3 regions of the Paraburkholderia sp. FW306-2-2C-D06C genome follow, and region 1 is predicted to be linked to each of the others. Evidence: riboswitches for the same ligand, from Rfam matches in the RefSeq annotation. Region 1 holds a riboswitch; each other region holds the start of a gene.
What was found. A riboswitch is a leader RNA that binds a small molecule or an ion and turns the genes downstream of it on or off. The one in region 1 is predicted to bind cobalamin.

Region 1 (4,280 bases):
CCGGGGGTTCAGAATTGGTCGCAGTTAGCAGCACTTCGGGTACATCAGACAGAGTGACGCGCACACCCGTGCTACAAATTTCCACAACCGTGCACATGGCATTGGTTCAAGGAATATATGACCTTGGCGAACCAGGCAGGGAAGCTAAACCGATGAAGCTAAAACGATGGAACTCAAACGTTCGCGCGAGTCTTTGCTCATGCACTCCGCTTGAATCCGCGGCCGATCTCAGGCACGGCCACTAGACACTTACTGCATGCTGTACTGCTGAATCACAGTACCTAGCTGTTCATTCATTTGACGCATTGTACGCCGGATTTCCTCAGCGGGAAATGCTTCTCCGTGTCTCACGCTCGTTTGCAGCTTAAGCAGTTCCGATGCCAGCGACAGCGCAGCCATTACGGCAATGCGGTCCGTGCCGCGCACGTTGCTGTGATTGCGGATCTTCGACATTTCAGCGTCTACGCGCGCCACCGCTTCGAGCAGCGCCGCTTCGGTTTCCGGCGAGCAGGCGAGACGATACGGCACGCCGAGAATCGATACTTCGATCTGCTTCGTGGTCATGCATTTTCTCCGTGGCGGGTGGCGGCGCTGTCCGCTTCGACCTCGTGTTGTTCGGGTTCGAGCAGATCGAGCTGATTGTCAGGCTCGGCCTGTGCGCGTGCCCGCGGCAGTTTTTCGAGAATCGCATTCAGGCGCACCTGTGCGTCGTCGATCTTTGCCGACAGCGCGTCGCGTTCCGCTTGCAGCGTATCGCGTTCCTCGCGCAGCAACGCGAGTTCGGTACGCGTGGCTTCCGCTTCAGCGCGCGTTCGGGCGAGCTGCTCTTCGAGCGCGAGCCGCGCTTCATTGTGGCGCTGGCTGATCGCAATCAGCTTGCCGATATTTTGTGAGAGTGATTCGAGTTCGGTGAGCATGTGCTGCGTCCTCTAAAGACATCGCATTTTAGCGCGGAATGTCGCAGGTTCCGACAATTGTCTCGTTTCGAGACGTAACAACCTCGCTTTGTGCAGGCTTTTATCGGCCTCATGACGAAAAACTGCGCCTGCATCGGACAATAACCTGCACTTAACAGAACGGATCGAGCAAGGATTAACCATTCTTGACGGGCCTCGAGGGCGCTCCTAAACTGGCCGCACTTTGGTGCCCGCGCGTGCTTTTCGACAGGGCGCGCAGTTAAACGGGAAGCAGGGCGCGACGTTCGCCTGAACGCGCCAGCCTGCGCTGCCCCCGCAACGGTAAGCGACCGCATGTCGTCATGCAAGTCGATCCCGATCGCGTGTTCGAAGCTGAACATGCGAGTGTGCCACTGCGCGTCACGCGTGAGAAGGCGGGATCGATGTGTCGCCAGCCCGGATACCGGCCAGAGGGAGAGATCCGTCCAGCGCAAATTCGTAGCAAGCGCGGGCGTCTCGTCACGCATCGTCCACCCAATCGTTGGTGTCGATCGACGGTGTGCGAGTCGATTCGGTCAGCCTCGGCGCACCGCAACTTGCGCAGATTCCGCTCGATCAGGTCGACCACGTCGAAGTGGTGAACGGCAATGTGTCCGCGTCATACGGCTCGGGCGCGATCGGCGGCGTCGTGCAGGTGTTCATGAAAGACGGCGGCGATCATCCGCCGCGTTTCAGTTTCTCGGTGGGCTACGGCAGTTATCACACGCAGACGCAACAGGCCGGCGTGAACGGCGCGTTGGACAAAGACGGCAAGACCACCTTCAGCATCTCGCTCGCGCGCTCGAAAGACGACGGCTTCTCATCGCTCAAACCAGCCCAGGCGCCCAACGCAAATCCGAATCCGAACGGCTATCTGAACGAGAGCATCTCCGCCTCGCTGCGCCACAAGTTCAATGACAAGTGGGACGCAGGCATCACATATTTCCAGTCGAACGGCAACAATAGCTACGACAACGCGTACGGCGTGCCGACCGATCTGAACAACCTCTACACCAAAGTGCGGCAGATGTCGGCGTTCGCCAGTGGCAAGGTGACCGGCTGGTGGACCACCCACTTCATCGTCTCCGAAGGCGACGATCGCAGCGTGTCGAACACCAACGGCATCTACAACGGCCGCTTCGATACCGACAATCGCCAGTACACATGGCAGAACGATTTCGCGCTCGCCGCGCAGCAGAAGCTGCAGGTCGGCTACGAGCATCTCGATCAGAGCCTCGATTCGGATACGTTTGCGGCGCCCGACCGGCATGTGAATTCGGGCTTCGTCGGCTATAGCGGGCGCTTTGGGCGCAATCAGATTCAGGCCAACGTACGGCGCGATCAGTATTCCGATTTCGGCGCAGCGAACAGTTACTATCTCGGCTACGGTTTCGACATCGCCGAGCATTGGAAGGTGAGCGCAAGCTATTCGGATGCGTTTCGCGCGCCGAGCTTCGACGATCTGTACTATCCGATCAGCGGCAATCCGTCGATCCAGCCGGAGCGCAGTCATTCGATCGAAGCAGCGTTGCAGTATGCGTCGAATGTGCTGGGCGTGATGCGCCTGAGCGCGTTCCAGACGCGCAATTCGAATCTGATCGACTACCATCAGGTGACGCCCGGCATCTATCTGGCGGAGAACGTCGGTCATGCGAAGGTGCAGGGGCTCGAAGGATCGTGGAGCGGTCATGTCGGCAGGACGGATGTGCGTGCGTCGGTGACGCTGCAAAATCCCGTCGACCTCGACAGCGATGTCGACCTTGTGCGGCGTGCGCGGCGTTTCGCGTCGCTAGCGGTGAATCGCAATATTGCGGGGTGGCGTGTCGGCGGCGAGTGGATCGTCAGCGGCGCGCGCGACGATAGCAGCGGCAAGCTCGGCGGTTACGGTGTGGTGAATCTGTCCGCGCGCTACGACATCACGAAAGCGTGGTACGTGGCTGCGCAAATCCAGAACCTGTTGAACAAGGACTATGAAACGGCCTACTCGTATAACTCGCCGCGGCGCGGTGCGTATGTCACGGTCGGTTGGCAGCAGCAGTGACGGGCGCGCCTGCGTGAGATCGCGCGGATGAACCGCGGCTCGGGTCCGAGGGTCGCGACGGCGATGCCCATCATGAGCGCGAAGCGTGCGGCCGCGATCTGGCTCGCGCTCGCCGTGCTCGCGCTGATCGTGCTGATGGCGTCGCTCGCGCTCGGCAGCGTGCCGCTCGCGCCCGCGCGCGTGCTGGCGGCGCTCGTGCCTTCGCCCGCGGCATCGGCGGATCTCGCGGGCGAAATCGTGCGGACATTGCGTCTGCCGCGCGCGCTGGCCGGCTTCGCGTGCGGCGCGCTGCTCGCGTTGGCCGGCGCGCTGTTGCAGGTGCTGCTGCGCAATCCGCTGGCCGAGCCATACGTGTTGGGCGTTTCGGGCGGTGCGGCGACTTTTGCGCTGGTCGCGATGATCGCCGGTTGCGCGTGGTGGATCGTCGATGCCAGCGCGTTCGCGGGCGCGTTCGTGTCGATCCTGCTGGTGCTCGGTCTTGCGCGCCGCGAGTTGTGGCGGGGCGAGCCGCAGGACACGTCGCCGCGCTTGCTGCTGACCGGCGCGGTGATCGCGGCCGGCTGGGGCGCAGTCATCACGCTGCTGCTCAACCTTGCGCCTGAAAATCGTCTGCGCGGCATGCTGTTCTGGCTGACCGGCGACCTCAACGGCGGCGCACTGCCATGGGCCGCGCTCGCCGCGCTCTTCGTCGTGCTGATCGCGATCGTGCCCGCTGCGCCGCGGCTCAATGTGCTGCTGCGAGGCGATGCGGCCGCGCAGGCGCTCGGCGTCGCGGTGATGCCGCTGCGCCTGCGTGTCTATCTGGTGGCGTCGCTGGCGGCGGCCGCGGCGGTGACGACAGCGGGCACCATCGGCTTTGTCGGCCTGGTGGTGCCGCATATGCTGCGGCTCGCGTTCGGCAACGATCAGCGCATGCTGTTGCCGGCCGCCGCGCTCGGTGGCGGTGTCGCGGTGATGGGCGCGGACCTGATCGCGCGCACGGTCATTGCGCCGGCGCAATTGCCGGTCGGCGTGATTACCTCGATCGTCGGCGTGCCGGTGTTTTTGTGGATGCTGCTGCGCAGGCGCCGATGATGCAGGCACGCCACTCCGCCCATGCCGCGCTCAGCGCGCAACGCCTGACGTTGCGCGCCGGCTCGCGAACGCTGCTCGATGCGTTCACGCATACGTTCTACGCAGGCGAGATCTGGTGCGTCGCCGGCCCGAACGGCGCGGGCAAGACGACGCTGATCGCGACGCTCGCCGGCCTCTCGCATCCGGCGGCGGGGCACGTCGAGCTCGACGGCGCGCGTCTCGCCGACTGG
Region 2 (4,280 bases), on a different contig from region 1:
CGTCGGCGGTCAGACGGCAGAACACCAGCGGCATCGGCACAAGCTGGCCCTTGGGCAACACGATTTCCGCGACCTCGCTGACGATGCCCGTGAGCAGCAGACGCGCCGCCGCGAGCGACGTCGCGGTGGCACAACAGCCGGTCGTGTAGCCGCTGCGCAGCCGCGCGGGTTGTTCGGGTGTTTCGTCGCGCATTACGGTTGCCGATGCTTGTGGCGCGCGGCATCGCCGGCGGGCCTGGTCACGTCGAGCAGCGTGATCGGCAATGCCTGACGCCAGGTGTCGAAGCCGCCGAGCGGTTGCGCGTCGGCGAGCGCAATGCGCGTGAGCGTGCCGCCATGCTGGGCGCGCCACGTCATCAGCGCCGCCTCGCCTTGCAAGGTCACGGCATTGGCAACCAGCCGGCCGCCCTCACGCAGGCGCGCCCAGCAGGCATCCAGCACGCCCGGCGCCGTCACGCCGCCGCCGATGAACACCGCATCCGGCGCCGGCAGTCCGTCCAGCGCTTCAGGCGCGCGGCCCGCCACGAGTTGCAGACCCGGCACGCCCAACGCATCGCGATTGTGTTCGATGAAACGCTGGCGCTCCGCATGCCGCTCGATCGCGATCGCGCGGCACGCCGGATGCACGCGCATCCATTCGATGCCGATCGAACCGCTGCCCGCGCCGACATCCCACAGCAATTCGCCGGGCGTGGGCGCGAGGCGCGCCAGCGTGATCGCGCGCACGTCGCGTTTGGTCAACTGGCCGTCGTGGCGAAACGCGTCGTCGGGTAAGCCGCAGGTCAGCGGCAAACGCGGCGCGCCTTCCGTGGCGCGGCATTCGAGCGCGATCAGATTCAGCGCCGCCACGTCGCCCGCCGGCCATTGATTGGCGCGGCCGTCGATCCGGCGTTCCAACTCGCCGCCCAGGTGTTCCAGCACGATCATCCGGGTCGCGCCGAAGCCGCGCGCGTTCAGCAAGCCGGCGAGCGCCGCGGGCGTGCCGCCGTCCGCGCTCAGCACGAACACGCGCGCGCCGTCGTGCAGATGGGCGTTCAGCGTCGCCAGCGGCCGGCCCACCAGCGAGACCGTCGCGACGTCCTGCAAGGGCCAGCCGAGCCGCGCCGCGGCCAGCGACAGCGACGACGGCGCCGGCAACACCCGCAACTCGCCGGCCGGCAGCTGCCGCGCCAGCGTCGCGCCGACGCCGAACAGCATCGGGTCGCCGCTCGCCAGCACGCACACGGGGGTGGCGCGCTCCGCCAGCAAAGGCGCGAGATCGAACGGACGCGGCCACGCGGCGCGGCGCGCGCCAAGTCGCGCGGGCAGCATCGCCAGATGGCGCTCGCCGCCGTACACCACCGACGCTTCCAGCAAAGCGCGCCGCGCGGGCCGCCCCAAGCCGGCGAAGCCGTCATCGCCTATGCCCACCACGGTCAGCCACGCCGACATGCATCCATCCTCATTCCGTATCTTCAAATAATGCGCTGTGCCACGCCGATCAAAGCGTCCAGCCTCGTTGTGCGGTTCGAAAAAAGGCATAATACAGCCGCCGGTGCCCTTCGGGGCCGAAGAGGGAACACAGTGCCACTGTGGCTGCCCCCGCAACTGTATGCAGCGAGTCCGCCTGCGCTCCGCGCCACTGGTTCGACCGGGAAGGCAGCGGCGGACCGTGACCTGCCAGCCAGGAGACCTGCCGGCGAGATTGTTCGTGCCAGCCTGCATCGGGCGGGGTGTACCGATGCCGCAGCCATGCCCGCTTTGGGTGGGTTGCCCGGGCCGTCGCGCGACGCTAAACCCGGTGTCCGTCTTGAATCACGCTGCGCCCTCCGCTGCTTTATCTACCGCTGCCGTTGCGCCGCGGCCTTCGGCTTGTCCGGGGCTGTTGCGCATCGTCGCCGCGCGCGACGGCGGGATTTGCCGGATCAAATTGCCCGGTGGCGCATTGAGCGCCGCGCAGGCTGCCGCGATCGCCGAGGCGAGCGAGCGGCACGCCGCCAGCGTGATTGAAGTGACCAACCGGGCGAATCTGCAAGTGCGCGGCGTGCGGCCCGGGCACGAAGCGGCGTTGATCGAGGCTCTGGTGGCAGCCGGTCTCGGGCCGGCTCCGGCGAGCAGCGGCATGGATGCGGCGGCAGTATTGTCGGCATGCGCCGCTGACGATATCCGCAACGTGATGGTCAGCCCCGCCGCGGGACGCGATTCGTCCGCGCTGTACGACACCACGTCGCTGACCGCCGGGCTTCTCGCGCTGCTGCAAAGCGAAGCGCGTTTTGCGGCGCTATCGCCGAAATTCGCGTTGCTGCTGGACGGCGGCGAGCGCCTTGCGAGGCTCGACCATCCGCATGACGTCTGGCTCGCGGCGACGTCGGCGAGCGACGGTGTGCGGTTCGTCTTTGGCCTGGCGGGATGTCCGCCTACGGCGGCCAATGCGGCGGCCGCGCATGTTGCCGCGCACGCGGCTGGCGACGGCTCGTTCGGCGCGTCGCCAGACCCGGTCGCGACCGGCACACGCGCCCTCGCCACCGTCTTGCCTTCGGAAGTCGTTCAGCTGGTCCGCGCGCTTCTGCACACGTTCCTCGATCTGGCCGCCGCCGACGCCACCCGCATGCGCCATCTGCTCGCCACGCATTCCGCCGACGCAGTATTGCAGCGTGCCCAAACGTATGCCGATTTCCCGCTGTCGCGCGACGCGTCGCTCGCCGACTGGCATCGCGGCGCGCCCGCCGATGCCGCGTTGCGGCTCGGCGCGCACGCTCAACGCGTCGCGGGAACGTGGCACGTGGGCGGCCAGCCGCCGCTCGGACGCCTCGACGCCGCGACGCTGCGCGGCCTCGCCGCGCTAGCGCGCCAGCACAGCAACGGCACGCTGCGCATGACGCCCTGGCAAAGTGTGCTGCTGCCCGATATCGCCTCGAAGGCCGTGCCGGCCGTGCTTGCCGAACTGGAAGCATTAGGCCTTGCCTGCGATCGCGCGCAGCCCATCGCACGTTTGATCGCTTGCGCCGGCTCGACCGGCTGCGTAAAAAGTCCCGCCGACACCAAAGCCGACGCGCTGCGGCTAGCCGCCCGCCTGCCCGACGGCGTCGACGTCCATCTGAGCGGCTGCCCGCGCTCGTGCGCGGCCGCGCATTGCGCGCCGTACACGTTGCTGGCCGTGGCGCCCGGCACCTACGACCTGTATCGACGCGACGCCTCGCCGGATTTCGGCCGCTGCGTCGCGCCCCAACTGACGATCGAACAGGCCGCCGACATGCTCGAACAATTGGCCCGGAGCCCTTTAGATGCTTGATTACATTCGCGACGGTCAGGAGATCTATCGCCAATCTTTCGCGACGATTCGCGCCGAGGCCGATCTGTCGCGCATTCCCGCCGACCTCGAGAAACTCGCGGTGCGCGTGATCCACGCCTGCGGAATGGTCGACGTGATCGACGATCTGGCTTTCTCCGCGGGTGCAGGCACCGCGGGCCGCACGGCGCTGGCGCAAGGCGCGCCGATTCTGTGCGACGCAGGCATGGTCGCGCAAGGCATCACGCGGGCGCGCCTGCCCGCGAACAACGAAGTGATCTGCACGCTGACGCACAGGGACGTGCCGTCGCTGGCGCGCGAACTCGGCAACACGCGATCGGCCGCCGCGCTCGAATTGTGGCGTCCGCATCTGGCCGGCGGCGTCGTCGTGATCGGCAATGCGCCGACTGCCCTGTTTCATCTGCTCGACATGCTCGACGCCGGCGCGCCGAAGCCCGCACTCATCCTCGGCTTTCCGGTCGGCTTTGTCGGCGCGGCGGAGTCGAAAGCCATGCTTGCCGAAGACAGCCGCGGCGTGCCCTACGTGGTGGTCCACGGACGACGCGGCGGCAGCGCGATGGCCGCCGCCGCCGTCAATGCGTTGGCTACGGAGGTCGAGTAAATGAGCGTGCAAGGACGTTTGTTCGGACTCGGGGTCGGCCCCGGCGACCCGGAATTGATCACGCTGAAAGCGCTGCGTCTGCTGAAGGCCGCGCCGGTGGTTGCGTACTTCGTCGCGAAGGGCAAGAAAGGCAACGCGTTCAGCATCATCGAAGCGCATTTGCACGACGCGCAACAGCATCTGCCGCTCGTCTATCCGGTCACGACCGAAGCGCTCGAACCGCCGCTGTCGTATGAAGCGATCATTGCCGACTTCTACGACACCGCCGCCGAAGTCGTCGCTGCCCATCTCGACGCAGGCCGCGACGTCGCGGTGATCTGCGAAGGCGATCCCTTTTTCTACGGCTCGTACATGTATCTGCACGACCGGCTCGCCGCGCGCTTCGAAGCC
Region 3 (4,280 bases), on a different contig from region 1:
ATCGCGGCAACCGGCGCATCCTCGCTCCAGCGCGCCTGCCAGTCGGCCATCGTCGGCGTATCGCGCTCGGGATGGTAGAGCGTTGCGGCAGGCAACGCGCGCGGCGGTGCGGGTTCATGCCCCCAGCCGACCGCACGATACGCAATGCAGCGCAGGAACGCCTCGGCATTCTGCGCGCCGCCTTCGCGCAGATAACGCCATAGCTGATGGCACAGTTCGGCATCCGCCGTGCTGCGCGCAAGCAGATTCGGATCTTCCTGCAAATCGCCGGAGAACATCGCCAGTGTCTGCTTCCTGCGCCCGGCGAGCGCGACCACCTGCTCGATCCCGTAAGGCCAGTACGCCTCGCCGCCGAGGTGATCCACGACCACGACGCGCGCATGCTGCAGCACGTCCTCGACATAGAAATCGACCGACGCCGGTTGCCGCAAATAAGTGACATTCGCGAGCCGCACGCTCGGGAAATCGGCACCCAAACGAGGAAACACGCTGGCGAGCAGCGACAGCGTCGTATCGGCGGAGCTAAGCACCACGATATCGGCGGGCTGCTGATCGATACGGATCACGCCCTGGGTATCGTCGACAAAACCGCCCGGCGTAGTGCGCAGCAGATGCATGATCGATTACGCCTGTTGCGGTTCGGCGCTCGACACAACCCGCAATGCAGCGCCCAGTGCAGCATCGAACGCGCGTTGCAGCGTAGCCTGATCCAGGTCCTCGCCGATCAGCACGAAGCGGCTCTGCCGACCCTCGCCGATTTCGCCGATTTCGCCGATTTCGCCGGGTTGCCAGCGACGATCGAAGTAGCTGTCGAAACGGCGCCCCACGCCTTGAATCACGAGCCGCATCAATGCGCCCGGCAACGCCGCAAAACCTTTGACGCGGTAAATCGTATGCGTTTCGACCAGCCCTTGCAGCGCGGCGATCACCGCTTCACGCGACGGCGCGCTCGCGTGCACCACGACAGAATCGAATTCGTCGTGATGGTGATCGGCGTCGTCGGCCGAACCGTGGTGGTCGTGGCGCAAGTGGATCGTTTCTTCGGAGGCGGCTTCGAGGCCGAGCAACGTGTGCAGATCGAGCTGGCCCATCTGTGCGCGCACGATCTTCACTTGCGGCGGAATCTCTTCACGGATCGCGGTCTCGACAGCGCTTTGCTGTTCATCGTCGAGCAAATCCGTTTTGTTCAGAATCACCAGATCGGCCGCCGACAGCTGATCCTCGAACAGTTCGTGCAGCGGCGATTCGTGATCGAGATTCGGATCGGCCTTGCGCTGCGCATCGACAGCGAGCGGGTTGTCGGCGAACTGGCCGCTCGCCGCGGCGGGGCCGTCCACCACAGTCACCACCGCGTCGACGGTGAAGCTGCTCTTGATCTGCGGCCAGTTGAAGGCCTGCACCAGCGGCTTAGGCAGTGCAAGACCGGAGGTTTCGATCAGCACGTGATCGATCTGCTCGCGGCGCTCGACGAGCTTTTCCATCACCGGGAAAAACTCTTCCTGCACCGTGCAGCACAGGCAGCCGTTCGCGAGTTCATACAGTTGCCCCTCGGTTTCGACGCCGTTCTCATCGCAACCGATCCCGCAACCCTTGAGGATTTCACCGTCGATGCCGAGTTCGCCGAACTCGTTGACGATCACCGCAATGCGCTTGCCGCCCGCATGCTGAAGAATATGCCGCAGCAGCGTGGTCTTGCCGCTGCCGAGAAAGCCCGTCACGATGGTGACGGGGATCCTGCGCATTTGAGTTTGCATCGTTGGTTCCATCCGAAGAAGTTGCGCGTTCACACGCCGGCGGTCCGGGTCTGGTTCGGGTCGGGTTCGGGTCCGAATGCGCTCGAGTCCAGGACAAACCAGCGCCAGGCAGGCAAACACGAAAACGGAACACAGATACGACAGCGGGGACGAAAAGCGGCGTTGCCGCGGCAACAGAGAACGAGGTCATGAACGAGCCACCGCATCCCCGCGGCGTTCATCCGTCATATTCTGGCCGGTATCCGGGCTGGCGAAAGCGCCGCTTCACCTTCCCGCGCGAGTGATTTCTCGCCCAGTGGTCATATGCCGACGCGGCCTTGCGCGTGGACATCGAAGCCGGCTCCGCGGCGCTGGAGAACGCATCCAGGCGCCGCTTTTCGCTTACCGTTGCGGGGGCAGCACAGGTTGACCCGGTCCATAGCAGGCGGGCGCCCTGTTTCCCGTTTAACTGCATGCGCACGAGCGCGCACACGAGCACCAAAGTGCGTGCGAGTGTAGGCCCGCGGCCCCGCGCCGTCAAGGAAGCGCGACAGGAAGCGCGGGCCGCGCCGGGGTCTTGCCGCGCGCGCCGGCGCGGGCCGCCGTGTGCTATCGTATGCGCGCGTTTGGTGCCCGCACATGCGTTCGCATGTGCAGTTAAACGGGAAACAGGCCGCGCTCGATTGCGCTCAACCTGTGCTGTCCCCGCAACGGTAAGCGACCTGCGGCGCTGGGTTCAATCCTGTCGCGCCGCGCATGCGTTTTCGATGCCACTGTCTGACGATTCAGGACGGGAAGGCAAAGCGCATGAGGCCGCCAGCCCGGATACCGGCCAGACGCGGAGGCGGCGAATGTCACGCCGCCGGCCGCCTGAATCCGCGAGGGACGGATGTGAAGGCGCTGAAGCATGACGTAATACGAACGCCCGCTTGCGATTTCGATGAAAATGCGGCGAGCGGCGTTGCCGTTGTGCGTAATCTGTCGCACCGCATGAGTTCTATTTCCGCCTGGGCCGTCTGCATGGCTCGCCTGTTTCCACTTGTCACGACATGGGGCGCGCCATGCACGCCGCGATGAGCCGCGCGTGGCTGATCGGCGCCGGCCCCGGCGACGTCGAACTGATGACGCTCAAGGCGACGCGCGCATTGGCGCAGGCCGACGTGGTACTGGTCGACGATCTGGTGAATCCCGAAGTGCTGCAATTCGCGCGCGCCGACGCGCTGGTCGTTCATGTCGGCAAACGTGGCGGGCATCCGTCGACGCCGCAGGCCGACATCGTCGCGCAGATGCTCGAACATGTGCAGGCCGGGCGCAGTGTCGCACGCCTGAAAGGCGGCGATCCGTTCGTATTCGGCCGCGGCGGCGAAGAGCAGCAGGCGCTGCATGCGGCGGGCATCGAGGTGGAAGTCGTCAACGGCATCACGGCGGGCATCGCGGCGCCCGCGGCGATCGGCATTCCGGTCACGCATCGCGAATACGCGCAGGGCGTGGTGTTCGTCACCGGACACGGCGCCGGCAGCGGCGAGCCGGATTGGGCGGCGCTCGTCGCGACGCGGATGACGCTGGTGATCTACATGGGCATGCGGCGGCTCAACGATATCGCCGGCACGTTGCTCGCGGCAGGCATGAGCGCCGATACGCCCTGTGCCGCGATCGAATTCGCGACACGTCCTGAACAAAGACATGCGCTCGCGCCACTTGGCGGCCTGGCCGACGCAGTCGCGCGCGCCGGTCTTGGCTCGCCGGCGATCGTGGTGATCGGCGGGGTGGCGTCGCTGGCGCTCGCGCGGGCCGCGGCGAATGCCGACGCAGCAGGGGCGCGATGAAAACGCTGACGGTCGGCATCGGTTGCCGCTTGCATAGTTCGGCTGAACAGATCGAGGCAGCCGTGCGCGCGGCGCTCGGCACTCATACACACGATGAAATCAGCGCAGTTGCCAGCATCGACGTCAAGGCCCACGAAGCGGGTCTGCTCGAATTCTGCGCACGGCACGCGCTACCGTTGAAACTGTTCAGCCGCGAGCAGATTGCCGCCTTGCCCGTGGCGGAGACTGAACCTTCGGCGGCGACACGCGAACATCTCGGCGTGGACGGCGTCTGCGAACCCTGCGCGTTGCTGGCCGCAGGTTCGAAATCCGCTGCAGCCGGGGCGCACCTCATCGTGCGCAAAACCGTACTCGACGGCGTCACCGTAGCGATCGCTTCGACCGCTCACGCCGGCATCGACCCCACCCACCACGACTCCAACGAACAGGACCTTCCATGAAGACCGATCCCGAATCGCATCAGCGCATGACCGAGCGCCGGCGCGAAGGCCACGAGAAAAAGCAGGCCGCCGCCACCGTCGAAAAAGGTCTGCTGATCGTCAACACCGGCACCGGCAAAGGCAAGACCACAGCCGCGTTCGGCATGGCCGTGCGGGTGCTCGGACACGGCATGCGTCTGGGCGTCGTGCAGTTCATCAAAGGCGCGCTGCATACCTCGGAGCGCGACTTCCTCGGCGCAATCGCCAATTGCGATTTCGTCACGATGGGCGACGGCTATACG

Region 2: linked by a shared signal. The riboswitch ahead of AC3WLT_RS19435 (ferredoxin-like domain-containing protein) and the one ahead of AC3WLT_RS06595 (TonB-dependent receptor domain-containing protein) in region 1 are both predicted to bind cobalamin.
Region 3: linked by a shared signal. The riboswitch ahead of cobA (uroporphyrinogen-III C-methyltransferase) and the one ahead of AC3WLT_RS06595 (TonB-dependent receptor domain-containing protein) in region 1 are both predicted to bind cobalamin.

The regions. Positions count from the first base shown of each region.
Region 1 covers NZ_JBYSWU010000006.1:117,252-121,531, reverse strand. The annotation lists RNA gene ssrS (6S RNA) at 1-145, opposite strand, end outside; gene AC3WLT_RS06605 (cell division protein ZapA) at 250-564, opposite strand; gene AC3WLT_RS06600 (ATPase) at 561-917, opposite strand; cobalamin riboswitch at 1,125-1,382, shown strand; partial or broken gene AC3WLT_RS06595 (TonB-dependent receptor domain-containing protein) at 1,414-2,976, shown strand; gene AC3WLT_RS06590 (FecCD family ABC transporter permease) at 3,004-4,050, shown strand; gene AC3WLT_RS06585 (ABC transporter ATP-binding protein) at 4,047-4,280, shown strand, end outside.
Region 2 covers NZ_JBYSWU010000024.1:75,440-79,719, reverse strand. The annotation lists partial or broken gene AC3WLT_RS19445 (cobalt-precorrin-5B (C(1))-methyltransferase) at 1-193, opposite strand, end outside; gene cbiE (precorrin-6y C5,15-methyltransferase (decarboxylating) subunit CbiE) at 193-1,431, opposite strand; cobalamin riboswitch at 1,516-1,694, shown strand; gene AC3WLT_RS19435 (ferredoxin-like domain-containing protein) at 1,781-3,271, shown strand; gene AC3WLT_RS19430 (precorrin-8X methylmutase) at 3,264-3,890, shown strand; gene AC3WLT_RS19425 (precorrin-2 C(20)-methyltransferase) at 3,891-4,280, shown strand, end outside.
Region 3 covers NZ_JBYSWU010000037.1:6,374-10,653, forward strand. The annotation lists gene cobN (cobaltochelatase subunit CobN) at 1-617, opposite strand, end outside; gene cobW (cobalamin biosynthesis protein CobW) at 624-1,754, opposite strand; cobalamin riboswitch at 1,971-2,251, opposite strand; cobalamin riboswitch at 2,344-2,584, shown strand; gene cobA (uroporphyrinogen-III C-methyltransferase) at 2,807-3,559, shown strand; gene AC3WLT_RS24615 (cobalamin biosynthesis protein) at 3,556-3,999, shown strand; gene cobO (cob(I)yrinic acid a,c-diamide adenosyltransferase) at 3,996-4,280, shown strand, end outside.